DNA from 4 places in the Janthinobacterium algoris genome. Region 1 is predicted to be linked to each of the others. Evidence: predicted binding sites of a transcription regulator. Region 1 holds the regulator's gene; each other region holds the start of a gene.
What was found. Region 1 encodes LexA, which represses DNA repair genes until DNA is damaged. Its sites were predicted from a motif close to ACTGTATNNNNATACAGT; they were not measured.
Positions count from the first base shown of each region.

Region 1 (7,737 bases):
TACGCGCAACATGCGTTCGCTGCAAGGCACGACGGGCATCGGCCATTGCCGCTACCCGACGGCCGGTTCGTCGAGCGAAGAGGAAGCACAGCCGTTTTATGTGAATGCACCGTTTGGTATCACCCTGGCGCACAATGGCAACCTGACCAACTGGGAACAGTTGAAACAGGAAATGTTCAAGAACGACCGCCGCCACATCAATACCGATTCCGATTCGGAAGTGCTGCTCAACGTGCTGGCGCATGAAATCCAGGAAGCGACGACGGGCCTGAACCTGGACCCGGAAGCCATCTTCAAGGCTATCACCGTGCTGAACCGCCGCGTCAAGGGCGGCTACGCTGCCGTCGCGCAAATCGCCGGCGTGGGCTTGCTGGCCTTCCGCGACCCGCACGGCATCCGTCCGCTGTGCCTGGGCATCAATGAAACGGAGCAGGGTCCTGAGTACCTGATCGCCTCCGAATCCGTGGCCCTGGAAGGCATGGGTTTCCGCTTCGTGCGCGATATCGGTCCCGGCGAAGCCGTCTTCATCGATGCCGACAAGAAATTGCACAGCGCCCAGTGCGCCGACAATGCCAGCCTGAATCCCTGCGTGTTCGAATTCGTCTACCTGGCCCGTCCCGACTCCGTCATCGACGGCGCCTCGGTGTACGCCACGCGCCTGAAAATGGGTGAATACCTGGCTGAAAAGATCCGTGCCGAATTGCCTGGCGTGCATATCGACGTGGTCATGCCGATTCCCGATTCCTCGCGTCCGGCCGCCATCCAGCTGGCCCTGGCGCTGAACCTGGAATACCGCGAAGGTTTCATCAAGAACCGCTACATCGGCCGTACCTTCATCATGCCGGGCCAGGCGGCGCGCAAGAAATCCGTGCGCCAGAAGCTCAACGCGATTCCATCCGAATTCAAGGATAAAGTGGTACTGCTGGTCGACGATTCCATCGTGCGCGGCACCACCAGCCGTGAAATCGTGCAGATGGCGCGCGAAGCGGGTGCGAAGAAAGTCATCTTCGCCTCGGCCGCGCCACCGGTGATCTACCCGAACGTGTATGGCATCGACATGCCGACGCGCGACGAACTGATCGCTTACGGCCGCACGACGGAAGAAGTGTGCCGCGAAATCACCGCCGATTACTTGGTGTACCAGGATATCGGCGCGCTCAAGCAGGCGATTGCCGACGTCAATCCGGCACTGACGAATTTCGAGGCCTCGTGCTTCGATGGCGTGTACGTGACGGGCGACGTGTCGCAGGAATACCTGGACCGCCTGGAATATGCGCGCCACCATCCGAAGGCGGCAGCGCCCGAAGATACGCCGCGTTCCCAGCTGAACCTGAACCTGGCGACAACGGAAGCATAAGTAAGCTGCCCGGCCGATGCCGGGCTTTTTTTTCTTTGCGATCATGAACGATAAAAAAAACTACGGCTTTACCACCACCATCCTGCATAATGACCGCCGCAAGGGCATCGAGCATGGCTCCCTGCACAAGCCCGTGCACAATTCCGTCGCTTTTGGCTATGGCGATGCGCGCCAGCTCGCTTCCGTATTCCAGGGCAAGGAGCCGGGTTTTCGCTATGGCCGCCAGGGCAACCCGACGGTTTCGGCGCTGGAAGACAAGGTCAACAAGATGGAAGACGGCGTGGCGACCTTGTGCTTCGCCACCGGCATGGGCGCCATCGGCGCCGTGGTGCAATCCTTGCTGCGCGCGGGCGACCATGTGGTGTCGTCGGCCTTTTTGTTTGGCAATACCAACAGCCTGTGGCAAACGGTGACGGGGCAGGGCATCGGCGTGTCGTTTGTCGATGCCACCGATGTGGCCAACGTGGCCGCCGCCATCACGCCGGCCACGCGCATCGTGTTCGTGGAAACCATCGCCAATCCGCGCACGCAGATCGCCGACCTGGCGAAGATTGGCGCGCTGTGCAAGGAACGTGGCATCTTGTATATCGTCGACAATACGATGACGACGCCGTACCTGTTCCGCCCGAAAGCGGTGGGCGCGGGGCTGGTGGTCAATGCGTTGACGAAATCCATCGGCGGCCACGGCAATGCGTTGGGAGGCAGCTTGACGGACACGGGCGTGTTCGACTGGACGCGGTACCCGAATATCTTTGAAAACTACAAGAAGGCGGCGCCCGCGCAGTGGGGCATCGCGCAAATCCGCGCTAAGGCCTTGCGCGACTTCGGCGCTTCGCTGGGACCGGAAGCGGCGCACCATATCGCCGTCGGCGCGGAAACCATGGCCTTGCGCATGGACCGCACCTGCTCGAACGCCCTGGCGCTGGCCACCATGCTGGCCGCCGACCCGCGCGTGGCTGCCGTGCATTACCCGGGCTTGGCGTCGCACCCGCAGCACGCGCTGGCGACGGACTTGTTTCGCAGCTATGGTTCCCTGTTCAGCTTTGAGCTGACAGACGGCATTGACTGCTTCGATTTCCTGAACCGCCTGAACCTGGCCATTCCAGCGAGCAACCTCGGCGACACGCGCACCCTGGTCATTCCCGTCGCCCACACGATCTTTTACGAGATGGGCGCAGAGCGGCGCGCCAGCATGGGCATCGCCGAGTCGCTGATCCGCGTGTCGGTGGGTATCGAGGATGAGGCGGATTTGCTCGAGGATTTCCGTAGTGCCCTGGACGCATAAAACGCCTGGGCAATAAAAAAGGGCCGCCACAGTCATGCTGTTGCGGCCCTTTTTAGCTTGTGCGTTTAATGCCAGCTGCGCATCAGTCCTACCGCTAAACCTTCCAGTGCGAATTCATCTTCCGGCGACACGGTAATGACCTTGAAGTCGGGGTTTTCCGGCAGCAGTTCGATGACGGAACCCGTTTTCTTGTAGCGCTTGACGGTGACTTCGTCGCCGATGCGGGCGACGACGATCTGGCCATTCTTGGCGCTGTCGACTTTCTTGACGGCCAATAAATCGCCATCCATGATGCCGGCGTCGCGCATGGACCAGCCGCGCACCTTCAGCAGGAAGTCGGGCTTGGCCGAAAACAGGGCCGGGTCCACGTTGTAGCTCGCTTCCAGGTTTTCCTGTGCCAGGATGGGCGAGCCGGCAGCCACGCGGCCGATCAGCGGCAGCGACAACAGCAGTGCTGCCGGCACCTTCGAGGGCAGCATGTCGGCGGACGCATTCGCCGCCGTACCGATCAGGCGGATGCCGCGCGAGGTACCAGGCGAAATCTCGATGGCGCCCTTGCGGGCCAGGGCTTGCAAATGCTCTTCGGCCGCATTGGCCGATTTGAAACCCAATTCATTGGCGATTTCAGCACGGGTAGGAGGGAAACCCGTATTTTCAATCGCGTCCTTGATCAGGTTCAGGATTTGTTCTTGTCGTGCTGTCAGCTTGATCATGAGCGGTGGGTGCATACTAAAATGCTGTCTATATGAACAGACTGTATTTTTGTACAGTATCGCCCGAGATGCAAGGGGATTTCTGTTATTTGCGCGAATTTCGTGTGAAATACTGGAATGCACAGGAAAAAGCGTCTGGCCGGCCCCGCGCATGGGCCGCTTGTTGAAGAATGATTGAAACGTTTGCAAAAGGCGGTTATAATCTTCGGCTGACCTTCCCACACCCGTCTTGACGCCGGGGTGGGCGATTATTAATCCGACCTGAAGGAGTTTGCATGCGTCATTATGAAATAGTCTTTATCGTCCATCCGGACCAAAGCGAGCAAGTGCCCGCGATGATCGAACGCTACAAAGCCAGCGTAACCACCCGCGGCGGTTCGGTTCACCGCGTGGAAGATTGGGGCCGCCGTCAAATGGCTTACTCGATCCAAAAGCTGCCTAAAGCACACTACATCTGCCTGAACATCGAATGCGACAACGAGACCCTGGTCGAGTTGGAAACAGCATTCAAATTCAATGATGCCGTGTTGCGTCACCTGACCGTTAAAATGAAGAAAGCTGAAACAGCTCCTTCGCCGATGATGAAATCGGTACAACGCGAAGACGCGGCCAAAAGCCACCGCACCGAAGCACCAGCAGCCGCTCCAGTAGCCGCAGCAGCTTAATTCTTGACCAGGATCGTGCGCTGAACCAGCTACAAGTCACCGCCATCATTGCCGAGCGCGAAATATTGCGCTATACCCCGGCAGGGCTGCCGATTGTGAATGCAGTATTGCAGCACAGTTCGCAGCAGATGGAAGCAGGGATTGCCCGTTTGACCGAGTTTGATGTTGCCGCGCTAGCCGCTGGCGAAATTTCAGGCCGGTTCAGCCAGGCAAGCTTGGGCGGGGTCTATCAGTTCACGGGTTTCCTGGCCAGGAAGAGCCGCAACAGCAAGAGTTTGGTGTTTCACATCATTGATTTTAGTGCAGTCACTTTGACTAGCGCATTTTAGATACAGGAGCCTGATATGGCATTCGGTAAAAAGTTCGACAAAAATAAGCTCAAGCTTAAAGAAAAACGCAAACAGCAAAATCCGTTGTTCAAACGCAAGAAGTTCTGCCGCTTCACCGCAGCTCACGTTGAGCAAGTCGACTACAAAGACGTCGACACGCTGAAAGACTTCGTCCAAGAAAACGGCAAGATCATGCCAGCACGCCTGACCGGTACCAAAGCGCACTACCAGCGCCAAGTTGACACCGCAATCAAGCGCGCTCGCTTCCTCGCGCTGCTGCCATACACCGATCTGCACCACGCTTAATCGGTCAGATATTCCTGGAGAAGAACTATGCAAATCATTCTGTTAGAAAAAGTTGTTAACGTCGGCAACCTCGGCGAAGTCGTCAAAGTCAAAGACGGTTACGCACGTAACTTCCTGATCCCGCAACGCCTGGCACGTCGTGCTACGGCAACCGCTGTGGCTGAATTCGAAGTCAAGCGCGCCGAACTGGAAAAAGCTGCTGCCGCCAAACTGGCCGCATCGCAAGCCCAGGGCGAAAAACTGAGCGGCCTGACCGTTCAAGTTGCTCAAAAAGCTGGTGTTGATGGCCGTCTGTTCGGTTCCGTCACCAACTTCGACATCGCTGAAGCGCTGACCAAGCAAGGTTTTGCTGTTGAAAAAGCACAAATCCGCATGCCTACCGGCCCGCTGAAGATCGTTGGCGAGCACAACGTTTCGGTTGCTCTGCACACCGACGTGGTCGTGGAAGTTGTGATCGCTGTCGTTCCAGACGCGAACGCGTAATCGTCTGCGGGCCTGGCCTGCAAGCGCTACCGTACTGTCAAGCACAATGAAAAGCCGGGTTCGCCCGGCTTTTTTTTGGCCTTTTTTTTCACTCAATTTCAGCCCTTTATTTTTGCCAGCACGCCGAAGCGGGTATAATTCGCGCCATGAACGCCCCCTCTGATCCGCAACTGGATTCCCTCCGTATTCCGCCGCATTCGATCGAAGCAGAACAATCCGTTATCGGTGGTCTGCTGCGCGACAATGCCGCGTATGACCGCATCGCCGACTTCATGCATGCGGAGGATTTCTATCGCTATGACCATCGGATCATCTTCGAGCAAATCGTCAAGATGATTAACGGCTCCAGGCCAGCCGATGTCATTACTGTTTTTGAAACCCTGACCCAGCTCGGCAAGGCCGATGATGTGGGCGGACTCGCTTACCTTAACGCCATGGCGCAAAACACGCCATCGGCCGCGAACATCCGGCGCTACGCCGAGATCGTGCGCGACCGCGGCGTGCTGCGCAAACTCATCACCGTCGCCGACGATATTTCCGGTACGGCCTTCAGCCCGCAAGGCAAGGAAGTCAAGCAGATGCTTGACGAGGCCGAGTCGAAGATTTTCGCCATCGCCGAAGAAGGCGCGCGCGGCGCCCAAGGCTGGACCGCCATCCAGCCCCTGCTGACGCAGGTAGTCGAGCGTATTGACGAGCTGTACAGCCGCGACAACCAGAGTGAAATCACGGGCGTGCCCACCGGTTTCATTGACCTGGACCGCATGACTTCCGGTCTGCAGCCGGGCGACCTGGTGATCGTGGCGGGCCGTCCTTCGATGGGCAAGACGGCGTTTTCCGTGAACATCGGCGAAAACGTGGCCATCGACAGCGGCTTGCCCGTGGCCGTGTTCTCGATGGAGATGGGCGGCGCCCAGCTGGCCATGCGTATGCTCGGCTCCGTCGGGCAGCTCGACCAGCACCGCCTGCGCACGGGCCGCCTGAACGATGAGGACTGGCCACGCCTGACGAATGCGATCCAGAAGATGAACGACGCGCAGTTGTACATCGATGAAACGCCGGCGCTCAACTCGATCGAATTGCGCGCCCGCTCGCGCCGTTTGTCGCGTCAGTGTGGCAAGCTGGGCCTGATCATCGTCGATTACTTGCAGCTGATGTCGGCCAATTCCCCAGGCGATAACCGCGCCACGGAGATTTCCGAGATTTCGCGGGGCTTGAAAGGGCTGGCGAAAGAACTCGGTTGTCCCGTGATCGCGCTGTCACAGCTGAACCGCTCGCTGGAGCAACGCCCGAACAAGCGCCCCGTGATGTCGGACTTGCGCGAATCGGGCGCTATTGAGCAGGATGCCGACGTGATCCTGTTCATTTACCGTGACGAGGTGTATAACCCCGACTCGCCAGACAAGGGGACGGCCGAAATCATCATCGGCAAACAGCGTAACGGTCCGATCGGCAGCATTCGCCTCACCTTCATGGGGCAGTACACCAAATTTGGCAATTACAGTGGTGGCCTGGCGCTTTACCAAGGCGATTAAGACTCAGCAGCACTGAACTTCCATTGGCCGCCCCCTCATACGGGGCGGCTTTCTGTAGTAAATAACACGACTCAATGCTTAACGGAGAATGACATGTTTGGACGCTTGATGCCCACTGAGGGCAAGTTTTTTGAATTGTTTAACCAGCACGCGGAACTGTGCGTCAAAGGCGCTAAAGAAATGCTCGGCCTGATGACCAATTTCGACGACCTGGAAAACCGCGTGCATGCGATCGAAAGCATCGAGAAACAGGCGGACAAAGTCACCTACGCCACCGTGGAAATGCTGCACAAGACCTTCATCACGCCGATCGACCGCGACGACATCCATCAGCTGATCACGCGCCAGGACGACATCCTCGACCTGCTGGAAGATGCGGCGCAAACCGTCTCGCTGTACGACCTGAAAGCCGTCACGCCGGAAGCCAAGCGCCTGGCCGAACTGGTGCTGGCCTGTACCGAAAAAGTGCGCGACGCCGTCGCCATGCTGCACAACATGGACAACTCACGCAAGATCGTCGCCATCTGCGAAGAGATCGACCGCCTGGAATCGGACGCCGACCACGTGATGCGCGCCGCCATGTCCAAACTGTTCCGCGACGAACCGGACGTGCGCAACCTGATCAAGATGAAAGCGATCTACGAAATTCTGGAAACCGTGACCGACCGTTGCGAAGATGTGTCCAATATTATCGAAGGCATCATCGTCGAAAACGCGTAAGCGTTGGGCCTGTCCTGAACCAGAATCAGAAAAGAAACTATAATGACCATACAAATCAGCATCTACGTGCTAGGCCTGTTGATCGTCCTTGCGCTGCTGTTTGACTTCATGAACGGCTTCCACGATGCCGCCAACGCGATCGCCACGGTGGTCTCGACGGGCGTATTGAAACCGCAGGCTGCGGTTGCCATGGCCGCCACGTTCAACTTCGTTGCCATTTTCGTGTTTCACCAACTGACCGTGGCCGCCACGGTGGGCAAGGGCACGATAGACCCGGCAGTGATTGACCAGTACGTGATCTTCGGCGCGCTGATGGGCGCCATCTTCTGGAATTTGTTTACCTGGTA
Region 1 covers NZ_JBNYXZ010000001.1:529,450-537,186, forward strand. The annotation lists gene purF (amidophosphoribosyltransferase) at 1-1,357, shown strand, start outside; gene ACQ4W7_RS02425 (cystathionine gamma-synthase family protein) at 1,401-2,642, shown strand; gene lexA (transcriptional repressor LexA) at 2,708-3,355, opposite strand; gene rpsF (30S ribosomal protein S6) at 3,631-4,020, shown strand; gene priB (primosomal replication protein N) at 4,041-4,349, shown strand; gene rpsR (30S ribosomal protein S18) at 4,365-4,655, shown strand; gene rplI (50S ribosomal protein L9) at 4,683-5,138, shown strand; gene ACQ4W7_RS02455 (replicative DNA helicase) at 5,285-6,670, shown strand; gene ACQ4W7_RS02460 (DUF47 domain-containing protein) at 6,764-7,390, shown strand; gene ACQ4W7_RS02465 (inorganic phosphate transporter) at 7,430-7,737, shown strand, end outside.

Region 2 (7,737 bases), 140 kb from region 1:
AAGGATGTGCTGCTGCGCGTGGCGCAGGTCGAGCACCTTGAACACGCGTGGAGCGGTGGCGACGCCAGCCTGCCGTTCAACGACAAGGCAAAGCCCGACGCCAGCAAGATGCTGCTCGATTTCTTCGCCAGCCACCACCGCCGATAAGCCACCGTGCCGCGCCGCAACGGCGCGGCAGGCACTGGTACGCATCGTTCTTCCCTTCCCCGCAGCGCTGGCCGTGCCGCCGCTCGGCCGCGCCAGCGCGCCTGTCGCGCCCTTTTCAACTCCGCCACCGAATGCCGGCCTACCCTCGATTTCTCATGGGTGGTATTGCTTCGGTATTTAAAAATCACAAAAATAGGCGCTAAAAATACTAACTGGTATACAATTGGTACACGTTTTCAGTGTGTATCGTGTCCGCCGTCCCATGCCCCGACGGTAGACATGCACTGACGGCAGCCACCCACGTTACGGAACGCGCCATGTCCATCAAGTCCAGGCAGTTGTTGTGGTTTTTTGCGTTTTTCCTCGTCTTTGAACTGAATATCTATCTGTCGAACGACATGATCATGCCGGCGATGCTGGGCATCGTCGACGAGTTCCAGGCGGAGAAAAAGTTCGTTCCCTTGTCCCTGAGCCTGTATCTGCTGGGCGGCAGCTCGCTGCAGATTTTCCTGGGTCCGCTGGCCGACACCATCGGCAAGCGCAAACTTGTGCTGACTGGCAATGCCTTGTTCCTGCTGGCCACGCTGGCGGTGCCGTTTGCCGCCTCGATCGAGCAATTTATCACCTTGCGTTTCATCCAGGGCATGGGCTGCTGCTTCATCTTTGTCGGCTATGCCATGATCCATGAACTGTTCGATGACATGGCGGCCGTCAAGCTCAGCAGCATCTTATCGAGCACCACCATCCTCGCGCCCCTGGCCGGCCCCATCCTCGGCAGCGCCATCATCAGCCGGCTGGACTGGCGCTACGTCTTTTTCCTTTCCGGCCTGCTGGCGCTGCTGTCCTTGCTGGGCCTGTTCAAGACCATGCCGCGCGCTGCGCCGACACAGCCGCGTCTGGATGGCCGCGCCATTGTGCGCAGCTATGCGGCCATTTTCAGCAACCGGCGCTTCATGTTCGGCATGTTTACGGCAGGGCTGGCCACCGTGCCCCTGACGGCCTGGATCGGCTTTTCGCCCCTCTTCGTGCTGCAGGAGATGGGCGCCTCCTATGCCACCTATATCGCCCTGCAATGCGTGATTTTGTCCGGTTTTGTGCTCAGCAGCATCGCTATCCAGCGCCTGCGGCAGGATTTCCCACTCGTGCATCTGCTGCGCCTGGGCGGTCTGATCGCGGCCGCCGGCATGCTGGGCGCCGGCGCGGGCCGCCATCACGTCGATGTGTTTGCCGCTTGCATGTTTGTCTATTCCATCGGCTTCGGCCTGTTCAATGGCGCCCTGATCCGCAGCGCGCTCACGGCCAGCAAGGAATCGATGACATTGACGACGGCCGCCATGAGCTTGCTGTACTGCATTTATTTGTCGGCCTGGCTGCAGCTGTACAACGTGCTGTGCCAGCGCTTCGGCTACGCGCTGGAAACGTATGCGCTGCTGAATATCCCCGTCATCGTGGTCATCGCCGCCTGCCTGCTGCTGTTTACGCGGGGCATGGCGGGGCGCCGGGAAAGCGAGGTGCGGCTGGCCCGGCACTGATGGCGCAACGATGCGCATGTTCTCGACCTTGTTTTACCTCCTGCGACGTTTACTGACACTCTCCTGCGGAAGATGGTGCGCCCATGAAAATAGATGACCTGGCCTCGAAACACGAACAAGCAAAGATTTTCAACCTGGAGTACGAGTTTCGCATCCACCGGCTGAAACTCGATTACATCACCCTGGCCGATGTCCGCCCGGCCGGCAGCGATCTGGAACAACTGGCCGTGGAGCACCAGGCGGGCACCGCCGCCCTGCGCAGCTTCGTCGCCGCCAATTTTACGCATTTCAATGCCGCAAGCTGTTCCTCGCTCAGTTGCATCCCCACGCAGGCGCTGGGCGATGACGAGCGTTATCTGCACCGCATCTGGATGGGCGGGCCGTTGCCGGCCATCGCCTTTGAAGCGATCCAGCAGTGGGGCGCGGCGCTGGAAGAGGTGCGGCAGAATGGCGGCGCGCCGTATGTCTCCATCCTGTGGGCCTGGGATGCGCAGCAATTGCGCCATGATGCGCGTTTCAGCCCCACGGGCGGCGCCGGGCGCTATACGATAGGCCGCTATGCCATCGGCGGCACGACACTGCATATCAACTCGCTGCGCGCGCTGGCGCTGGACTTTGCGCCGGCCCGCTTCGACATACTCGATACCCTGCATACGCAGCGCTACTTCGCCACCTTGTCCGATTATTTCCGCATCCTCATCATGTGTGAATACGGCGGCATGTATATGGATGTCGATACGATCCCGCATAATCCGGCGACGATTTTCCTGATGAAGCCGGAAGTGCCCGATTATTTCCAGCACAAGGAGGGTGACGGCGAAGAGCGCCAGCATGTCAGCTGGATGAATCTGTTTCTCGATGAAACGGGCATGCTGATCGCCAAGAAGAACGATGCCGCGCTGCGGGTGATTCAGCGTAATGTGAATCTCGCTTATGCGCGCATCGACGGGGAAATCCCCCGTTCCTGCCCGCAATTCGAGGCGCAGCTGTTCGGCCAGTTCTATGCCGAATGGAAGAAAAACCTGGGCGTGACCCTGCTCAGCCATGCCGAGTTTTACCAGCGCTATTGTGTGCTGTATGACGGCGCGCGGGAAGCGGTGGCGGGCGGCATCCGCGGCATGCGTTTGCTGGACGATATCATTACCGATATACACATTCCCCTCAGCGACGAGGAGCGGCGCGCGTATGCGCGCTGCGTGGCGCGGCTCGATGAAATCGATTGGCAACTCGACGATCCTTTGCGCCTGGTCAACATTGTTGATGTGTTCGACATCGAGGAAGTACCGCGCATGGCGTATGCGGCTCAGCTGCGGGCGGACATCGATCACTTCCACTATTATTCGGTGCTGTCGGACGACCCGCAACTGGACCGCGTGAATGCCGTCTTTTGCCGCTACCTGCTGGCCCACCGTTCGCAGCATATTGCCGCGGGCAATTTCTGGCGTCCCACCGTGGGCCGCCACGGCAGCCGCATGCCGGCCGTCGGCGATGCCGCTCCGTCCGGCGACGAGGTGCAGGCGGGCTTGCTGTCGCATGCGCCGCTCAAGCTGGTGGCGGGCGAACTGCTGGGCGATGAGACGAAGAACCGCATGGCGAAGCTGCTGTTTGCCACCAGTTACCTCGAATACTGCTCGTTTGGCAATAAACTCAATTTGCAGTTCGTCGAATTGCAGCGGCGGCAGAATATCGACCCCTACCTGGCGCACATCCACGGTTTGCATGACGAGGACGGGCGCTTCATCGGCTTCTTCACGGCCGCGACGATGGACGAGTTCCAGGCTTGCGGCGCCGTCTCGTATTACCGCGATGACATGAAGGCGCTCGACGATGCCTATGATGCATTCGTGCTTGCGCATGCGCGCGCCGACGACTGTTTCGTCAGCAGCCTGGCCATCGACGAGAAATATCGGGGCCAGGGCCTGTTCCGGCAGATGTTCCATGAAATCCGCGACCTGGCCAGCCGCAAGGGCTGTGCGCGCATCACCTTGACGGTGTGGGAAAAGAGCGAAGCGCTGCAAGTGTATCTGCACAAGGGTTTTCGCAGCGTGGGCACGTTCGACTATGCCTACAGCCTGTTCTATGACCGCCTGCACTTTCTCGTGTATGAAGGAAACTGAGGAAGGAAACTGAGGAAGGAAACTGAGGAAGGAAACTGAGGGGGAAACCGAGGAGGGAAACCGAGGAGGGAAACTGAGGGGTAGCAGGGGCGGCCGGCAGCCGCCCCATGAAGATGCTTACAGGGCCAGGAAGGCCAGGGCCGCCACGGCCGTCGGCAGCAGGGCGCCTGCCAGCAGGCCGACAGCGCCGATCGATTCATCCTTGAAGCCGCGGCGCAGCAGGGATACGCCGGCCGGGTTCGGCGCGTTGGCGATAACGGTCAGGCCGCCGCCGGCCACGGCGCCGGCCACCAGCATGTATTTCGCTTCGTCCGTCATGCCGACGATCAGCGAGCCCAGGTAAGTCAGGGCCGCATTGTCGGTGATCGCCGTCAAGCCCAGCGCGCCGAAGAACAGGGCCAGCGGCTTCAGGCTCGAGACGATGGGCTGCAGCCACCATTGCTGCATGCCGCCCAGCACCACCAGGCCGCCAAGGAAGAAGCCGACCAGCAAGCCCTCTTTCAGGATCAGCGGGCTCTGATAGCGCTCATACGCCTGCACAAAGCCGAGAAAGAACAAGAACAAGCCGAAGAACAGCACGGGATGGTGCGCCAGGGCCACCACGCCGCCCAGCACGATCATGTGCACGAGGCTGATGGCCAGCGGCACTTTCGGCGGTTCCACCTCGCCGGCTTTCGGCTTGATATCGGACGTGTTGCTATGCAGATATTTGCGTAGCAATATGCTCACGCCCGTGGCATTGACCAGCACGGCGATGGCGGCTTTCCATCCGAAATGGCTGGCCATGAAAGCGCTGTCCCAGTTCCACGTGGCGGCCACCATCAGCACGGGCGGCGCCGCGTATGAGGTCAGGGTGCCGCCGATGGAAACGTTGACGAACAGCACGCCCAGCGCGCCGTATTTCAGCCATTCGGGGATGCCCGGGCGGAAGATTTGCGGCGCCAGCATCAGCGCGGCCAGGGTCATGGCGGCCGGTTCCGTGATCATCGAGCCCGTCAGGGGCACGAGCGCCAGGCCCAGCCAGACGAGGGCCAGTTCCGTGCGCAGCGGCATCACGCGCGCCACCCCTTTGAGCAGGCGCTGCACGGCGTCGAGCACGGGGCGCGAGGCGGCCACCACCATGACGACAAAGACGAACAGCGGTTCCGTGTACTGGCGCGATTCGGCATACTCGATGGCCGCCTCGCTGCCCGAGACAAAGGCCATGATGATGATCAAAATGAAGGCCCAGAAGCCGAACACGACTTCCACTTCGCCCAACAGATGCAGCAGGCCTGCATGGCGGGGATGGCGCTGCGCCAGGGTTTCAAACGACTTGGCGGTGAAGGTGTGGATGAGCGCAAGGCCGAAGATGATCGCGCTGATGAGTTGGATGGTGGTCAAATGCGTTTCCTTATGGACGGAGGGAGCCGACTGGTGTGTTGCCAGGCGGTAAGGAGAGTGCTTATGGTACAGCAATCGATGCCAGAAACGGGGTTTTTCGGACATGGCGGGACGGCCCCTGCGGTGGTGACAGGCAGATAATACGCAGATAAGCCTTGCCAAAAGAGGGACTGAATAGTACTGTATATGCATACAGTATTTATCCTCATAACTAACTATGCAACATTCCCAATTGATGGCCTCGCCGGAAGCCTTGCACCCGTCCCTGTGGCGCGCATCGCAGCTGGGGCAGGGCGCCGCACGCTGCCTGGACACGGGTTTTGCCGTCTTGTCCGCGCAACTACCGGGCGGCGGCTGGCCCAGCGGTAGCCTCATCGATCTGCTGGTGCAGCAGCCGGGCAGCGGTGAATTGCGTCTGCTGGCGCCCGCGCTGGCGCAGCTGCCGGGCTTGCCCATCGTGCTGTTGCAGCCGCCCCATCCGCCGCAGGCGCTGGCCCTGGCTGCGCAGGGTCTGGCGCCGTCGCAGCTGCTGTGGCTGAAGAGCGCCGGCAGCAAGGATGCCTTGTGGGCGGCGGAAAACATCTTGCGCAGCGGCAGTTGCGGCGCCTTGCTGTTCTGGCAGTCGCACGTGCGCGGCGACAGCCTGCGCCGGCTGCACCTGGCCGCGCAAGGCGGCAATACCCTGTTTTGCATGCTGCGCCCGCTGCACGGCGCGCAGGATGCGTCGCCGGCGCCGCTGCGCCTGTCCGTGCGCCCGGCCGCCGGCGGCATCGAGATCGGCTTCATCAAGCGCCGCGGGCCGCAGCGCGACGCGCCCCTGTTCTTGCCTTTGCAACCCCCTTCATTATTGCTACGCCATGCGACTCTGGATCGGCCTGTGCCTGCCCCGGCTCCCGCTCGAAGTGTTTTGCCCGCGCTGGTCGGCTGATCAGCTGGGCGCGGTGCTGGAGCAGGAGCAAGTGATGGCCCTGTCGCCGCTGGCGCGGGCGGCCGGCATCCGGCCGGGCATGCGCCGCGCGGGCGCGCTGATGCTGGCGCCGCAGGCGCGCCTGCACGAGCGCTCGCTGGATCTGGAAGCGCAAGCCCTGCAAGCGGTGGGGCTGGCGCTGCTGCAATACTCGCCGCTGGTGGCGCAGGGCGAGGAAGCAACCCTGCTGGTCGACGCGGGCGCCAGCTTGCGCCTGTTCGGCGGCGTGCGCGCCCTGTGCCGGCAGATTGCGGCCAGTTTGCGCGCGCTGGGCTACACGGTACAGCTGTCGTGCGCGCCCACGGCGCGCGGTGCCTGGCTGCTGGCGCGCGCCGGTACGCGCCGGGGCCGCGTGCTAGGCATGGATAGTCTCGTGCGCCGCCTCGACCGCCTGCCGTGCACCTTGCTGCCGCCCGCGCGCCCCTATCTCGACTGGTTCGAAGGTATCGGTTGCCGCACTCTGGGGCAGTTGCGCCAGTTGCCCCGGCCCGGTTTGCAGCGCCGTTGCGGCGTGGCCTTGCTGGATATGCTCGACGATGCGCATGGCCACAGCACGGAATTGTTCGTGTGGCTCGAAGCTCCGCCCACCTTCCGCGCCAGCCTGGAATTGTTCGATCGCGTGGAGCATGCGGACGCCTTACTGTTCGGCGCGCGCCGCCTGCTGCAGCAAATGACGGGCTGGCTGTGCGCGCGGCAATTCGCCGTCGAGCGCATACAACTGCTGCTGGCGCACGAGCGGGGCAGGGTGGCGCGCCCGCCCACCGTCATCGAGCTGGCGCTAGGCGAGGCCGTCTGGCGCGACGAGCATTTGTTGCGTTTGCTCAAGGAGCGTCTGGCGCAGCTAGTGTTGGATGCGCCCGTGATCGGCCTGACCCTGGAAGCGCTGCAGGTGCAGCCCATGGCGCCGCCCAGCGAGAGCCTGTTTCCCGAACCGGGCGGCACGCCGCAGGAGCGCCAGCGCCTGATGGAATTGCTGGTGGCGCGCCTGGGCGCCGAGAATGTCTTGCAGGCAGCACCACGCGCCGATTACCGCCCCGAAGCGGCCAACCAGTGGCTGCCGCTGCCGGGCAAGGTCGTCGGCAAAAGCGCGCTGCCGGACTTGCCGCCCGGTTTGCCCGGCATGCCCCGTCCCGGCTGGCTGCTGGCGCAACCGGTGGCCCTGTTGATGCGCGAGCACCGGCCCTTTTATGGCTCGCCTTTGAAAATGGTCTCTGTCGCCGAGCGCATCGAGGCGGGCTGGTGGGGCCAGTCGCAGGCGCGCGATTATTTCATCGCCGAAGGTCTCGACCACGCCCATTACTGGGTCTACCGCGAACGCATCGCAGGCAGCGGAGAGGACGCCGCACCGCGCTGGTTCCTGCATGGTTTGTTTGGCTGAGTGGCGGCCAGAGCGTTTCAAGCGGCGCGCAACGCACATTGCCCTGCTTGGCTATACTTGCTGCTTGCTCGCGCCGCGTCAACCACTTCAATAAGGATTCCCATGTCCCAACTCTCCGACTTCCCCATCACCGAGAAATGGCCTGCCCGGCATCCCGAGCGCCTGCAGTTGTACTCGCTGCCGACGCCGAACGGCATCAAGGTCTCCATCCTG
Region 2 covers NZ_JBNYXZ010000001.1:392,690-400,426, forward strand. The annotation lists gene ACQ4W7_RS01815 (extracellular catalytic domain type 1 short-chain-length polyhydroxyalkanoate depolymerase) at 1-147, shown strand, start outside; gene ACQ4W7_RS01820 (MFS transporter) at 465-1,679, shown strand; gene ACQ4W7_RS01825 (GNAT family N-acetyltransferase) at 1,763-3,796, shown strand; gene ACQ4W7_RS01830 (putative Na+/H+ antiporter) at 3,914-5,179, opposite strand; gene imuA (translesion DNA synthesis-associated protein ImuA) at 5,397-6,107, shown strand; gene ACQ4W7_RS01840 (Y-family DNA polymerase) at 6,037-7,524, shown strand; gene ACQ4W7_RS01845 (glutathione S-transferase N-terminal domain-containing protein) at 7,627-7,737, shown strand, end outside.
Region 2: imuA (translesion DNA synthesis-associated protein ImuA) is a predicted target of LexA. The motif match lies at 5,359-5,376, and genes of this name have one in related genera.

Region 3 (7,737 bases), on a different contig from region 1:
CAGGGCTTCCGGCAGTATCAGGCGGGCATCGGGAAAATTGGCAAAAAAGGAGGCACTCGATACCAGCGTGATCTTGACCAGCAGCAGGGCTGGCCATACTAGGTGGCGGGAAATATTGGGCATCGTGAATGCGTACAGCGGCACACCGGCCAGGCACCACAGCCAGGCCAGCACCGGGGCCACCCCGGCCGGCAGCACGCCCGCCGCCGTGACAAAAAACAGCAATGTGCCACCCAGCAGCCAGGTGATGCGCAAGCGGTGGTGCCACGCCTTTGGCAAGCCCAGGGCCTGATACAGTTGCGCGCCGCTGCGCGCCAGCAGTATCAGCAAGCACAGGCTGAAAGCAAAACAGGCGCCGGCAGGAAAGGCGTCGAAGGCGGTTTCCCGCATCATCCAGGCCAGCAGCGAGGCAATCGGCAGCAAGAGCAGATAGGCGCGCAGCTTGAAGTGCACCGAGGAAGCAAATACGGCCACTAGCGCGCAGACGGCAAGCAGGAGCGTGGCGCCGGAGACCAGCATCGGCGATGGATGGTTGATAAACAGCAGCAGCGACAGCCCGGCATAGGCATACACCCAGCCGAATTGCCACAGGTGCCGATGCCGGTACTGCAGATAGACGCCGAAGTGCTGCTGCCTGAATTGCGCCATCCGCTCAATCAGCGCGGCAGGGCGGTAAAAGGTGTATGCGGCGTAGGCCGAGAAGGATAGCAACTGTGACAGCACGAAGAAAATCGCATAAAAGGAGTCGATGCCGAAGAAACCCCAGTGCTCATGCATGAACAGCGCGAGCCCGTAGATGGCGAGGCCGGTCACTGCGGAACGTATGGCGGTACCGCCGAAGTATTTTTTGGCGCGCGCCTTGCGCTCCCACCAGGCGATCGACGCGGGATCGATCTTGTAGGCCAGCAGGTCGCCATGATGCGCGCGTATGCCCTCGATGAGTGCCAGCAGGGTCCGCGTCAATCGCACATCGTGCAGACAGAATGCGGATGCCGGCGGTGCGGCCATCAGCAGATCGAGGCATGCGTCGTACTCTCCGCTGCTGCGCAAATAGGCCAGCGAAGCCGTCGCGTTGTGGCGCCCGACCAGGCTGCGTGCCGCTTCCGCATCCATTTTGCGCAATTGCGGCAGCCGCTGGTCCCACTGGTAGTGCTCGATAAAGCGGCCACGGGTGGCGTCATGACACGCGGCCGTGGCGCAGTAGTGCAGGGCCAGGAGTTCAAATTCCTCGCGTACGGCGAGGTGGGTCATCGCTTCGCGCTTTTCCAGCGTCGACAGCTTGATGCCGTTGCCGGAGGCCAGCCATTCCCGCCACAGGGTCTGTGCTTCTTTCCGGGGATCGGCTGTCATGGCAGGCGATGCCGCTGGCGGCGTTTTGCCAAAGTCGATCTTGCCAGCTGCCAGCGGGGCTGGCGCGGGCGCGGGCGCTGTGGCCGGGGTGGCGGATGCTTCAGGCGCCTGCTGTTCCTGGCTGTGCGCGGCGATGCGCAGCGCATACTCATAGGCATCGCGCAGGCGCTGGAAGGCGGCCGCACCGTCTTCAGGACGGTTCAGTTTTAACTGGCGCACATAGGCGCGCTTGATGTCCCGTTCATCGCGCGTCTCGGCGATGCCCAGGACTTGCCAGATATCCAGCGTCTCGCTATCCGTCACAGGAAACTGTCACTTTCTATTTCCTTGAGCACCTCCGCAAACGCCGTACGCGCTTGCCGGATGATGTTCGGGTCCTGCGTTTCCAGCGCAGCCTGGAAGTTGGCCGTGTGCGCCGCCAAGTACTGGCGCACGTCGCCCAGCGACTGTTCGTACAGGCGATCGGCGCGCGTGACCAGGGTGCGGTTTTCCATCTGCTCGCGCGGGTGGATCTTCAGGTCGGCCAATTCCGCAAAGCGCTGCTCGATCTGCTCCGGCGTCATCACGCCCGCGTTGTCGCTGATGATCATCTTGTGGCGTTCCTGCGTGGCCAGCACCGTCACTTCCGCTTCCAGCACGCCGCTGACGTCGTAGGTGAAGCGCACGTCGATGCCGATCTCGCCCGCCTTTTTCGCGGGAATCGGGAAGCTGATCTTGCCGAGGAAGACGTTGTCGGCCACCAGGCGCGATTCGCCCTGGAAGATTGCCACGTTGATTTCCTTCTGGTTGTCGTAGATGGTGGTGATGTTTTCCGTACGCGAGACGGGCACCACGGAGTTGCGCTCGATGATGGGCAGGTAATGCCCGCCTTCATACTGGTTCGCGCCGACCTGGCGCGAAATCGAAATGCCCAGCGAATACGGCGCCACGTCCGTCATGACCACTTCGTCCAGCGCAGCGTCGCGCATCTTGAGGCCCGCCTGCACGGCGGCGCCCAGCGCCACGGCTTCGTCCGGATCCAGGTGGATGGCGGGGAAGCGGCCGAACATGCGAGAGACAAGTTTACGCACCAGCGGCATGCGCGTGGCGCCGCCTGCCAGTACCACTTCATTCAGTTCGGCGGCGCGGATGGTGGCGTCGCGCAGCGCCCGTTCCACGGGCAGGCGCAAGCGTGCCAGCAGCGACTCGCACAGCTGCGCCAGTTTGTCTTCGCTGATCTCCCAGCTATATTCCTTGTCCTGGTAGCGCGTGGCCATGCGCACGGATGGCTGCTCCGACAGCAGGCGCTTGACGCGCTCGGCTTCATCGCGCAGCAACTGCTGCTGGCGCGGGTCGAACAGGCGGCTGCCGGCCGCATCGCGCAAGCCGCTGCCGTCCAAAAAGGCGTCCACCAGCACGGTGACGAAGTCTTCGCCACCCAGAAAATTGTCGCCAGCCGAGGCGCGCACTTCCATCACGCCTTCGAACAGCTCCAGGATCGACACGTCGAAGGTGCCGCCGCCCAGGTCGAAGACGAGGAATTTGCTTTCCTGTTCCTTGTCGCGGATGCCGTAGGCCAGCGCGGCGGCCGTCGGTTCGTTCAGCAGCCGCTCCACCCGCAAGCCGGCCAGTTGGCCGGCGATGCGCGTGGCCTTGCGCTGCGCATCGCTGAAATACGCGGGTACGGTGATGATGGCTTCCTCGACCTTGTGGCCCAGGAAGGCTTCGGCATCTTCCTTCAGCGCACGCAGCACCATCGACGACAACTCCTCCGGACGGAATTGCTGCGTGCCGAGGCTGATCTTCTTTTCACTACCCATGTAGCGCTTGAAGACGGCGGCCGTCAGTTGCGGGTGCGTCTGCAGGCGCTCGCGCGCGGCGCGGCCCACCAGCACGCTGCCGTCGTCGTCGATGCTCACGCACGATGGCGTCAGGTGTTCGCCCAGCGCGTTCGGGATGATGCAAGCCTTGCCGTCGCGCCAGATGGCGACCAGGCTGTTGGTGGTGCCCAGGTCGATACCGATGATCATCAGATATCCGCCTCCGCCTCATTGCCGTGTTCCTCGATCCAGGCGCGGCGTCCTGCCGCTTCGCCCTTGCCCATCAACATATTGAAGCGGGCGGAGGAAGTCATGTGGTCGATTTCGCCCAGGGTCACGGGCAGCAAACGGCGCGTGTCCGGGTTCATCGTCGTTTCCCACAACTGTTCGGCGTTCATCTCGCCCAGGCCCTTGAAGCGCGAGATCGACCAGGCGCCCTGTTTCACGCCTTCCTTGCGCAGCTTGTCCTCGATCGCGACCAGCTCGCCGTCGTCGAGTGCGTAGATTTTCTGCATCGGCTTCTTGCCGCGCGCCGGCGCGTCTACGCGGTAAAGTGGCGGACGGGCGATGCAGATGTGTCCCTTGTTGATCAGGGCCGGGAAGTGCTTGAAGAAGAGCGTCAGCAGCAGCACCTGGATGTGCGAGCCGTCCACGTCCGCATCCGACAGGATGCAGATCTTGCCGTAGCGCAGGCCGGACAGGTCGGGCGAGTCGCCCACGCTGTGCGGATCGACGCCGATGGCTACCGCAATATCGTGGATCTCGTTATTCGCAAACAGGCGGTCGCGGTCCGTCTCCCACGAGTTCAAGACTTTGCCGCGCAGGGGCAGGATGGCCTGGAATTCCTTGTCGCGGCCCATCTTGGCCGAACCGCCCGCCGAGTCGCCCTCGACGAGGAACAGTTCATTGCGCGTGATGTCCGACGATTCGCAGTCCGTCAGTTTGCCGGGAAGGACGGCGACGCCCGAGGATTTTTTCTTTTCCACTTTTTGCAGCGAGCGCTGGCGCGATTGCGCCTGCTTGATGACCAGTTCGGCCAGCTTCTTGCCGTAGTCGACGTGCTGGTTCAGCCACAGTTCCAGCGGCGGCTTGGTGAAGGTCGAGACCAGGCGCACGGCGTCGCGCGAGTTCAGGCGTTCCTTGATCTGGCCCTGGAATTGCGGGTCCAGCACCTTGGCCGACAGCACGAAGGAAGCGCGCGCAAAGACGTCTTCCGGCAGCAGTTTCACACCTTTCGGCAGCAGCGAGTGCATCTCGACGAAGTTTTTCACTGCGCCAAACAGGCCGTCGCGCAAGCCCGATTCATGCGTGCCGCCATTCGAGGTGGGAATCAGGTTGACATACGATTCGCGCACGATGGCGCCTTCTTCCGTCCACGCCACCACCCAGGCCGCACCTTCGCCTTCGGCAAATCCTTCCGAGTCCGGACCCGCGTATTGCGCGCCTTCGAACAGGGGAATCAGGGTTTCGCCATTCGATACCTGCGCCAGCGATTCGGTCAGGTAGCCGCGCAAGCCTTCCGCGTACTGCCAGGTTTGCGTATCGCCCGTCTTGGCGTTGGTCAGCGTGACGGTCACGCCGGGCAGCAGCACGGCTTTCGAGCGCAGCAGGCGCTGCAGCTCGGTTTGCGAGATATTCGGCGAATCAAAATACTTCGCATCGGGCCAGGCGGTCACGCGCGTGCCCGACTTCTTGCCGTCGCGCGGGGCGGGGCGGGAACTCAGGGGCTCGATCACGTCGCCATTCGCAAACACCATGTGGTGCAAGCCGTTGCCATCGCTTTCCTTGCGCCAGACGGTGATTTCCAGGCGCGTCGACAGCGCATTGGTGACGGACACGCCGACACCGTGCAAGCCGCCCGAGAATGCGTAGGCGCCGCCCGAACCCTTGTCGAACTTGCCGCCCGCGTGCAGCCGTGTAAACACGATTTCCACCGTCGGCACGCCTTCTTCCGGATGCAGGCCGACGGGAATGCCGCGACCGTTGTCTTCGACGGTGATGCTGCCATCCGTGTTTTGCGTAACGGCGATATGCGTGCAATGACCGCCCAGCGCCTCGTCGGAGGCATTGTCGATCACTTCCTGAATGATGTGCAGCGGATTTTCAGTGCGGGTGTACATCCCCGGGCGCTGCTTGACGGGTTCCAGTCCTTTCAGGACACGGATGGATGATTCGCTGTAGTCGGATGCTGGTTTTTTAGTGGCCATACGTGTTCAAGCTAAGTAAAGACAGTGGTTGGAACGCCAGGCCATGGCACTGCAGGGCGCAGTGACAACGGCGGCGATAGCTGTATAAATATACAGTATATTCCGTCCAGCGTCACTGGGAGAGGGCAGTGCGGCAGGCATGGCGTCCTTGTGCGGACGCTCGCGCATTCTATCTTGTCCAGCGAGCAATAGCGCTACTCCAGGGCAACAACAGTGCGCCGCGCGCGTGGTTTTGCGCCAATTGTGGACGATTTTATGCGGCAAAGCCCCTGTTTTTACATCTTGTTTACAAGCACCTCTCCAGTCTTTACGAATTTTTTAGACCCTTTTGGCTAATCTGCTCACTATCAAAACAAACCTGAATGAGGGTGGGAATGGATATCGTGTATCTCGGCTTGATTGCCGTTTTTTTCGTCGTGGCGGCCGGCTTTGCCGTCGCCTGCGACAAATTAGGGAGCGTCAAATGAACGCGTTTTATGTGCTTGGCGCCGTGGTCTCGGCTGGCCTGCTCGTGTACCTGCTGGTGGCGCTGCTGAAGGCGGAGGAACTGTGATGACGACGCAATCGATATTGTTGTTGGTGGCCTTTTTGGCCGTACTGCTGGCCGCCGGCTATCCGCTGGGCCTGTATATGGCCAAGGTGGCCGGCGATGGCCCCGTGCGCGGCCTGGGCTGGCTGCAAAAGCTGGAAAACCTGCTGTACCGCTGGTCCGGCCTTCCTGCCGACAAGGCCATGGGCTGGAAAAGCTACGCCATCGCCCTGATCGTCTTTAATACCGTGGGCGCCGTCTTTGTGTACGGCCTGCAGCGCCTGCAGGGCTTCTTGCCCCTCAATCCACAGGGTCTGGGCGCCGTCAGCCCCGATTCCTCGTTCAATACCACCGTCAGCTTCGTCGCCAATACCAACTGGCAGGGCTACGGCGGCGAGCAGACCATGAGCTACCTGACCCAGATGCTGGGCATGGCATGCCAGAACTTCTTTTCGGCGGCCACCGGCATCGCCGTGATCTTCGCGCTGGTGCGCGGTTTCGCCTCGCGTTCGGGCAAATCGATCGGCAATTTCTGGGTTGACCTGGTGCGCTCCACGCTGTACATCCTGCTGCCGCTGTCGCTGGCCCTCTCCGTCGTCTTCATGGGCGAAGGCATGATCCAGAATTTTTCCGCCTACAAGGAAGTGACGCTGATCGATCAGGTGGCGTATGAAACGCCGAAAATGACGGCCGATGGCCAGCCCGTGCTGGATGCCGCCGGTAAACCCGTAATGGAAGCGCAAGTGGCGACCACGCAGACGCTCGCCATGGGCCCCGTCGCTTCGCAGGAATCGATCAAGTTGCTGGGCACGAATGGCGGCGGCTTTTTCAATGCCAATTCCGCGCATCCATTTGAGAATCCTACGGTGCTGTCGAACTTCCTGCAGATGCTGGCCATTTTCATCATTCCCGCCGGCCTGTGTTTCACCTTTGGCCGCATGGTCGGTGACCTGCGCCAGGGCTGGGCCGTGCTGGCCGCGATGACCATGATCTTTGTCGTCATGACGGCCGGCGTGATGAGCGCCGAGCAGCAAGCCAATCCGAACCTGCAGGCACTGGGTGTGGATCAGCAGGCCAGCAGTCTGCAATCGGGCGGCAATATGGAAGGCAAGGAAACGCGCTTCGGCATCAGCTCCTCGACCCTGTTCGCGGCAGTGACGACGGCGGCATCCTGCGGCGCCGTCAATTCCATGCACGACTCCTACATGCCCCTGGGTGGCATGGTGCCGCTGCTGCTGATGCAATTCGGCGAAGTGGTGTTCGGCGGTGTGGGCACGGGCCTGTACGGCATGCTGATGTTCGCCATTCTGGCCGTCTTCATCGCCGGCCTGATGATAGGGCGCACGCCTGAATACCTGGGCAAGAAAATCCAGGCCTATGAAATGAAGATGGTGTCGCTGGCCATCCTGGTGACGCCAGCCCTGGTATTGACGGGCACTGCGATCGCCGTGATGGTCGAACCGGGCAAGATCGGCGTGGCCAATCCGGGCGCGCACGGCTTCTCGGAGATTCTGTATGCCTTCACGTCGGCGGCCAACAACAACGGCAGCGCGTTTGCCGGGCTGTCCGCCAACACGCCGTTCTACAACGTGATGCTGGCGATCGCCATGTGGTTCGGCCGTTTCGGCGTGATCGTGCCCGTGCTGGCAGTGGCCGGTTCGCTGGCGGCCAAGCAGCGCCTGTCGGCCAATGCCGGCACCATGCCCACGCACGGCCCCATGTTCATCGGCTTGCTGATTGGCGTGGTGGTGCTGGTTGGCGTGCTCAATTACGTTCCCGCGCTGGCCTTGGGCCCGATCGTCGAACACCTGCAACTTTTCACAAAATAAGAGGCTACCATGTCACGCACAAG
Region 3 covers NZ_JBNYXZ010000008.1:254,443-262,179, forward strand. The annotation lists gene ACQ4W7_RS14450 (J domain-containing protein) at 1-1,653, opposite strand, end outside; gene ACQ4W7_RS14455 (molecular chaperone HscC) at 1,650-3,359, opposite strand; gene ACQ4W7_RS14460 (DNA topoisomerase IV subunit B) at 3,359-5,356, opposite strand; gene kdpF (K(+)-transporting ATPase subunit F) at 5,820-5,909, shown strand; gene kdpA (potassium-transporting ATPase subunit KdpA) at 5,909-7,714, shown strand; gene kdpB (potassium-transporting ATPase subunit KdpB) at 7,724-7,737, shown strand, end outside.
Region 3: ACQ4W7_RS14460 (DNA topoisomerase IV subunit B) is a predicted target of LexA. The motif match lies at 5,436-5,453, and genes of this name have one in related genera.

Region 4 (7,737 bases), on a different contig from region 1:
GCACAGCCTGCCTAACGTGACCGTGATCACCTCGGCGCAAACCACCGAGATCCACGGCGATGGCAAGATCGTCAATGGCCTGCGCTACACGGACCGCATTAGCGGCGAGTCGAACAAGGTCGAGCTGGAAGGCGTCTTCGTGCAAATCGGCCTGGTGCCGAACACGGAGTGGCTGAAAGGCACGGTAGCGTTGTCGCGCCACGGTGAAATCGAAGTCGATGCCCGCGGCCAGACTTCGATCCCCGGCGTGTTTGCAGCCGGCGACGTCACCACGGTGCCGTACAAGCAGATCATCATCGCCACCGGCGAAGGTGCCAAGGCAGCCCTGTCCGCCTTTGACCACCTGATCCGCTCGGATGACGAGGAAGTGGTCGAAGAGTCCGCTGTCAAGGAAGCACTGACGGCTTGATCATTGCGCTGTATCAAAAAAAACCGGAACGGCCGCGAGGCTGTTCCGGTTTTTTTATGCGTAGAGGAAACTCAGCTGCCCGCGTACTGGGGATTGGCGGCCACATACACGGCGACGCCATCGACGGGCATGTCCTTGGGCGCGATCTCGCTCAGGGCGAAGACAGTCTTGTTGTTGAAGGTTTGCACGTGCCACGTAAAACGCTGGCCGGCGCGCGCGATGGTGACGGCTTCGCCGCGCGTGACGTTGATGTGCCGCGTCTCGGGCTGCAGGTCGATGCTGCGCTGGGCGGCGGTATGGGGGACGCTGCTGCCATAGTCGGCGGGCGTGCCCGTGGGGCCGGCGGCGATGGCCGAGGTGGCACAGGTGGCGAAGGCGGCGCACAGGATGGCAAGGGCGTTGCGGTGGGTGTTCAACATAATTTCTCCAAGAATAAGCCAGGCGCGGTGCATAACCGCGCCATTTTGTTGTTGTGGCTGCACCGGGATCGCCGGTTTTTGCAACACGGCATCGTAAGCGTTTCTTGGTTGAACTGCAAATCTGTATTTTCTGTCTATATTTCCACCGTCGCCGCCAGCGGTACGTCCGGCGCCAGGTGGCTGGTCAGCACGATGCATTGGCGCGCCAGGCGAAGCGGGTCGGCCAGGCGCGCGCGCAGATGCGCCATGGCGGCCGCGTCGAGGCCATTGAATGGTTCATCGATCAGCAGCAGGCGCACGGGCAAGGCCAGGGCCAGCGCCAGTTGCAGTTTTTTGTGCTGGCCCAGCGAGAGGGCGGTGATGCTTTGCTGCAAGGTGGACGTCATGGCAAACGCCTTCAGCTCGTCGTTCAGCAGGGATTGGTCGCTGCCCGGGTACAGTGCCAGGTGCAAGTCGAGCCATTCATGCACCTGCAGCCAGGGCAGGGCGGGCGCGTCGCCGTCGCAATAGAAGGCCAGTGCGCGGTACGCCAGCGGCATGCAGCCGCTGTCGACGTCATCCAGACGGATGGCGCCGCGCGCGGGCAGCAGGGCGCCACCCGCCAGTTTCAGCAAGGTCGTCTTGCCGGCCCCGTTCGCGCCGCGCAGCCAGGTGATGCCGGGGCCGAATTGCAGATTGCAGCCCCGGAAGACGCTGTGCGTGGCAAAGTGAAAATCGAGGTGCTGGATCTGCAGGACAGGAGAGGGGATATTCAATTCCATAATTCGCTTCCGATAGCGCTCACGGCAAGGATGGACAAGACGACGAGGACGACGCGCCCGCGCGCCTTGAGGCGGGGCAAGCCGACGATGGCCAGCAGGGCCGCGCTGGCGGTGAGGGCATACACGCTGGTGACGCGCTGCTGCAAGGAGGCGGGGTGGATGTTGTACAGTAAGACAGCGCCTGCCAGCAGCACGGCAAACGGTGGCAGCAGGCTCGCGGCGCAGGCCAGGCGTGTCAAGGCAGTGCTGGCCAGGGGCCAGGCGTTCAGCGAAGGGCGCAGCACGGCGATCTGCTCGCGCACGGCCTTGTCGCCGCGGTCCGTCACAATGATCAGGCTGGCGCTGGCCAGTAAACCGAGCAGCGGTGCGGGCACCAGGGGCGCACGCAGCAGCCAGGCCAGCATACTGGCGCCAGCAGTGGCCAGCAGCACGCTTTGCTGGATGCCAATCACATTGTCGTTACGCCAGAACGGCAGCCAGAACAGCTGGCGCCACAGGAACACGGTGCGCCAGCGCGGCCGTTGCGGCACATAGGCGCTCATCGTTGGCGGGCGCGCCCTTTGTGCGGGGCGTGGCGCGCGCAGGCGCTGCGTCACGATGAGCGTCGTCAGCAGCCAGGCCAGCAGCCAGGCGGCGATGGTGGCGGCGATGCCAGGCGCGACAATCGGGCGCAGCCAGGGCGGCGACTGCACCAGCCAGATGGCGGCCGAGACGGCATAAGCGAGGCCCAGCGGCAGCATCAGCAAGCCGGCCACGGCTACATCGGCTTGCCAGCGCAAGCGCGTCGGCAAGGGCAGCTGGCGTAGCCAGGCGGCGATGGGGGCCGGCAGCAGCCGCTTGCGCAGCAGCCAGGCGGGCAGGCAGGTCAGCAGGGCTTGCGCGCTCAGCACGCCCAGGGCGGCGGGCCAGGGCAGGCTCACGGCGAGAAAGCCGGGCAGGGCGATGACGCTGAGTAGACCCAGCAAGACGGGGCCGGCCAGGAACACGAGAATTTCCATGGAGCTGGCCAGGCTGGCGGCAAATTGCAGCAAAGCATGATGGGCCAGGCGCAGGCGCAGGGCGAGGTAAGGGGAAAGACTGTGGGGCAGGCGCATCAGGCAGGAGCTGCAGAGTCAGGAGGAGCGCTGATTCTAGTGCATTTTTCGGGCCTGAAATGGGAAAAGCCCTTCGGTTCTGGGAACCAAAGGGCTTTTCTTTTATTGGCGGAGCGGACGGGACTCGAACCCGCGACCCCCGACGTGACAGGCCGGTATTCTAACCAACTGAACTACCACTCCAAGCTCGTATGATCTGTGTTGCTGATCCATGAAGCACTGGACAATTTTCTGTATTGGTGGTGGGTGCTGAGAGGCTCGAACTCCCGACCTACGCCTTGTAAGGGCGCCGCTCTACCAACTGAGCTAAGCACCCGCATACCCAGAAAACTATCCCGACGTTTGTCACCACGTCTGGAAGAGGCACTATTATAGGGGGCGCTTTCCCGCTTGTGCAACTATTCTTGAGGGCTAAAAGCAGTTTTTTTGCTGAAAAGCGCAAAAATGTTCAAGGGGAGGAGTACTGAGGTGTTTTTTGCTTCTGAAATGGGAAAAGCCCTTCGGTTCTGAGAACCAAAGGGCTTTTCTTTTATTGGCGGAGCGGACGGGACTCGAACCCGCGACCCCCGACGTGACAGGCCGGTATTCTAACCAACTGAACTACCACTCCAAGCTCGTATGATCTGTATTGCTGATCCATGAAGCACTGGACAGTTTTCTGATTTGGTGGGTGCTGAGAGGCTCGAACTCCCGACCTACGCCTTGTAAGGGCGCCGCTCTACCAACTGAGCTAAGCACCCGTTGCTTGTCTCAGAAAACTATCCCGACGTTTGTCACCACGTCTGGAAGAGGCGCTATTATAGGACGATGGAAATCCTTGTGCAAGCGCTTTTTCACATTATTCCGTGATATTCCATTGGGACAGCATCCACGCCATATTAAACGCGTTCTCGGCGATGGCGTTGTAGCGGCCCGAAGCGCCGCCATGGCCGGCGCCCATATTCGTTTTCAGCAGCAGCGGATTGCTGTCCGTTTTATACGCGCGCAGCTTGGCCACATACTTGGCCGGTTCCCAGTACATGACCTGGCTGTCGTTGAGGCCCGTCGTCACCAGCATGGCGGGATAGTTCTTGCGCGCAATGTTGTCGTAGGGCGAATAGCTGAGCATGTAGTCGTAGGCCGCTTTCTGGTTAGGATCGCCCCATTCCAGGTATTCGCCCGTCGTCAGGGGCAGGCTGGCATCCATCATGGTATTCATCACGTCGACAAACGGCACGGCCGCGTGCACGGCGTGGAACAGGTCGGGGCGCATGTTGATGACGGCACCCATCAAGAGGCCGCCCGCGCTGCCGCCCTGGATGATCAGGCGGTTCGGGCTGGTCCATTTTTCGCGCACCAGGTAATCGGCGCTGTCGATGAAGTCATGGAAGGTGTTTTTCTTCTTCATCAGCATGCCGTCTTCATGCCAGGCTTCGCCCATGTCCGTCCCGCCGCGGATATGCGCTTGCGCATAGATGACGCCCCGCTCCAGCAGGCTGATGCGGCTGATGGAAAAAGTGGCTTCCGTGGAAATGCCATACGAGCCATACGAGTACAGCAGCAGCGGTGCGGAACCGTCGAGCTTGACGCCCTTCTTGTATACGACCCACAGCGGCACTTGCACGCCATCGCGCGCCTTCACCCACAAGCGCTGCGTGGTGTAGCGGCTGCCGTCAAAGCCGCCGACGATTTCCTGCTGTTTCAGCACCGTGCGCTTGCCATCCTCCATGCTGACGTCAATCACCGTGGGCGGCGTGACAGGCGACTGGTATGACATGCGAAATTGTGTGGCGGAAAACTCCGGCGTGCCGACCGACGTGGCCAGGTAGACGGGGTCGTCGAATTGCACCGTCTTCCAGTTTTTATGCGCGAAATCGTAGATGCGCGCGCGGTTCAGGGCGCGTGCCTTTTCCATCACCACCAGGTAGCCCTGGAAGACGTCGATGGACTGGATCACGGCGTCCTTGTTGTGCGGCACGACGGGCTTCCAGTGTTTCAGCTGCGGCGCAGACAGCGGCGCGCTGACGACGCGGAAATTCTTCGCCTCCTTGTTGGTGAGAATATACAGCTGGCCGTCGCGGTGTTCGACGACGTAGCGGTGGCCTTTTTCGCGTTTCAGCACGCTCTGGAAACTGCCTTGCGGCTTGTTCGTTGGCAACAGCAGCACTTCGGTGGTATCCGTGCTGCCCGAGGTCAGCACGAAGAACTGCTTGTCATGCGTGCGGTCCACATGGATGGCGAACTGTTCCACCGGCTCGTGGTAGACCTGTTGCGGCGCGCCGCCCAGGGCCAGGCGGAACAAGCGGTCCGAGCGCTTGGTGGTGGCATCTTCCTGGGCCAGCATCAGGGTGGCATTGTCCGCCGCCCAGGCCAGCGAGGTCACGCGTGGCATGCTGTCGCCCAGCAACTTGCCCGTCTTCAAATCCTTGACATGCAGCTCGTACTGGCGGAAACCCGTCGTGTCGGTGGTGTAGGCCAGCAATTGTTCATTCGGGCTGATGGAAAACGCGCGCACGGCAAAGAATTTGTGGCCTTCGGCCAATTGATTCTGGTCCAGCAGGATTTCTTCGACCGCTTGCGCATCGTAGGCACCGCTGGCGCCGACAGGACGGCGGCAATGAAGCGGGTATTGCTTGCCCGCTTCCGTGCGCGTGTAATAGTAAAAATTACCTTGGCGCGCAGGCACGGACAGGTCCACTTCCTGCATGCGGCCCTTGACTTCCGCAGTCACCTTGTCGGCCAGCGGCTGGATCGGGGCCGTGACGGCGGCCGTGTAGGCGTTTTCCGCATTCAGGTAATCGATCACGGCAGGATCGGTTTTCTTTTGCAGCCAGCGGTAGTCGTCCGTGACGACCGTGCCGTGGCGCGTTTCCTGCCAGGCTGTCTTGCCGGCAACCGGCGCGGTGGACGTGGCGACGGTGGCGGCAACGGTGGTGGTAGTGTCGGCCAGCGCAGATGGCGCCAGCGTGGATAGCAGCAGGGCCGGCAGGATGGATGACCAGACGGACCGGCGGCGCGAAGCGTGATGGGTGATAGACAAGACGACTCCTTTTAATAGTTGTGCCAAGATTGTAATCTTGCCATTGAGAAAAGCAACCGCTGATCGCCGCCGTCGCGCCGCGTTCGTTTCATCTTGCATCCGGGGCCATTTCGGGTAATACTGTATGCATGCACAGTATCTTGCCGCAATAAAGGCAAGCCAATCCGCCGCGAGGTGCCCCTTTGACCCTATCTGCCCCAATATTGCCTGAAGCGCGCCGCTGGATTGCCCACCTGGACATGGACGCCTTCTTCGCCTCCGTGGAACTGTTGAAATATCCGCAATTGCGCGGCGAAGCCGTCGTCATTGGCGGCGGCCGGCTGCAGCAGCCCGTGCTGCAGGAAGATGGCACCCGGCAATTTGCGCGCATGCGCGACTACGTGGGGCGCGGCGTCGTCACCACGTCGACCTATGCGGCGCGTAAGTTTGGCGTGTTTTCCGCCATGGGCATCATGAAGGCGGCCAAGCTGGCGCCGGACAGCATCCTGCTGCCGGCCGATTTCGAGGCTTACCGCGAGTATTCGGCCCGCTTCAAGCAAGCCGTGGCCCAGTTGTGCCCCATCATCCAGAACGTGGGCATCGATGAAATTTATGTCGACCTGACCGAATACGGCGAGCAGGCGCCGGCCATGGCGGCGCGCCTGAAGGCGGCCGTGTTCGAAGCGACGGGCCTGTCGTGCTCGATCGGCCTGGCGCCCAACAAATTGCTGGCGAAAATCTGTTCTGATCTGGAAAAACCCGACGGATTGACCATTTTGTCGCCCGAGGATATTGAAACGCGCGTGTGGCCCTTGCCGGCAAAAAAGATCAACGGCATCGGCCCGAAAGCCACGGCCAAGCTGGAAGCCTTGGGCATTGTCAGCATTGGCGAGCTGGCGCAAGCCGACCTGGCCATGTTGCGCACGCAGTTCGGCGACCTGTACACGGGCTGGCTGCGCCAGGCGGCGCTGGGCATCGATGAGCGGCCCGTGCAGACGAGCAGGGAAACCAAGTCCGTCAGCCGCGAAACGACGTTCGAGCGCGACTTGCAGGTGGTGCGTGACCGCGCCACCCTGTCGGAAAAGCTGGAAAGCCTGTGCACGCGCGTGGCGGGCGACCTGGATAAACAGTCGCTGGCGGGGCGCACGGTGGGCATCAAGCTGCGCTTCGAGGATTTCAGCACCGTCACGCGCGACATCACCCTGCCCAGCGCCACGGCGGACGCCGCCGCCATCCTGCGCGCCAGCCGCGATTGCCTGCGGCGCGTGCCGTTTGAAAAGAAAATCCGCCTGCTGGGCGTGCGCATCTCGACCTTGTCCGATCCGGCCGGCGTGACGCGGCAGGCGCCAGCCCAGGCGGAGCTGTTCCCCGCCCTGTAGCGGCATTCCCCATGCATAACAAGCATCGCGCCAGTCCGCGCTTTTGACGGCATTCCCGTGTCGAAAGTGTAGAATGGCGTTCCCCTGGCACTACTGAAACAAACGGAAGACAAAAATTATGTGGTTCAAGAATCTTCAGATTTACCGCCTGCCCGCACCATGGGCTTATACGCCAGAACAACTGGAAGAGGCCTTGTCCTCGAACAAATTTACGCCGGCGACCAGCATGGATCTGATGCGCCAGGGCTGGGATACGCCACGCCCGAATGGCGGTCTGGTCCACGTGGTCAACAAGCAAATGCTGATCTTGCTGGGCACGGAAAAGAAACTGTTGCCAGCGACCGTCATCAACCAGGTGGCCAAGGCCCGCGCTGCCGAGATGGAAGAAGCGCAAGGCTTTGCGCCTGGCAAGAAAGCCATGAAAGAATTGAAAGAGCGCGTAGCCGACGAGCTGCTGCCGCGCGCCTTCAGCATCCGCAGCAACGTCTGGACGTGGATCGACCCCGTCAATGGCTGGCTGGTGGTCGATGCCGCCAGCCCGGCAAAAGCCGATGAAGTCATCAAGCTGCTGTTGAAGGCCGTCGATAAACTGCCGCTGGAAAGTCTGCGCGTGCAGCGCTCGCCGGTGGCGGTGATGACGGAATGGCTGCAAGCGGACGATGCGCCTGCCGGCTTCA
Region 4 covers NZ_JBNYXZ010000016.1:125,349-133,085, forward strand. The annotation lists gene ahpF (alkyl hydroperoxide reductase subunit F) at 1-409, shown strand, start outside; gene ACQ4W7_RS22025 (CzcE family metal-binding protein) at 481-828, opposite strand; gene ACQ4W7_RS22030 (ABC transporter ATP-binding protein) at 963-1,589, opposite strand; gene ACQ4W7_RS22035 (hypothetical protein) at 1,580-2,683, opposite strand; tRNA gene ACQ4W7_RS22040 (tRNA-Asp) at 2,790-2,866, opposite strand; tRNA gene ACQ4W7_RS22045 (tRNA-Val) at 2,924-2,999, opposite strand; tRNA gene ACQ4W7_RS22050 (tRNA-Asp) at 3,217-3,293, opposite strand; tRNA gene ACQ4W7_RS22055 (tRNA-Val) at 3,348-3,423, opposite strand; gene ACQ4W7_RS22060 (S9 family peptidase) at 3,522-5,702, opposite strand; gene dinB (DNA polymerase IV) at 5,906-7,060, shown strand; gene ACQ4W7_RS22070 (recombination-associated protein RdgC) at 7,179-7,737, shown strand, end outside.
Region 4: dinB (DNA polymerase IV) is a predicted target of LexA. The motif match lies at 5,822-5,839, and genes of this name have one in related genera.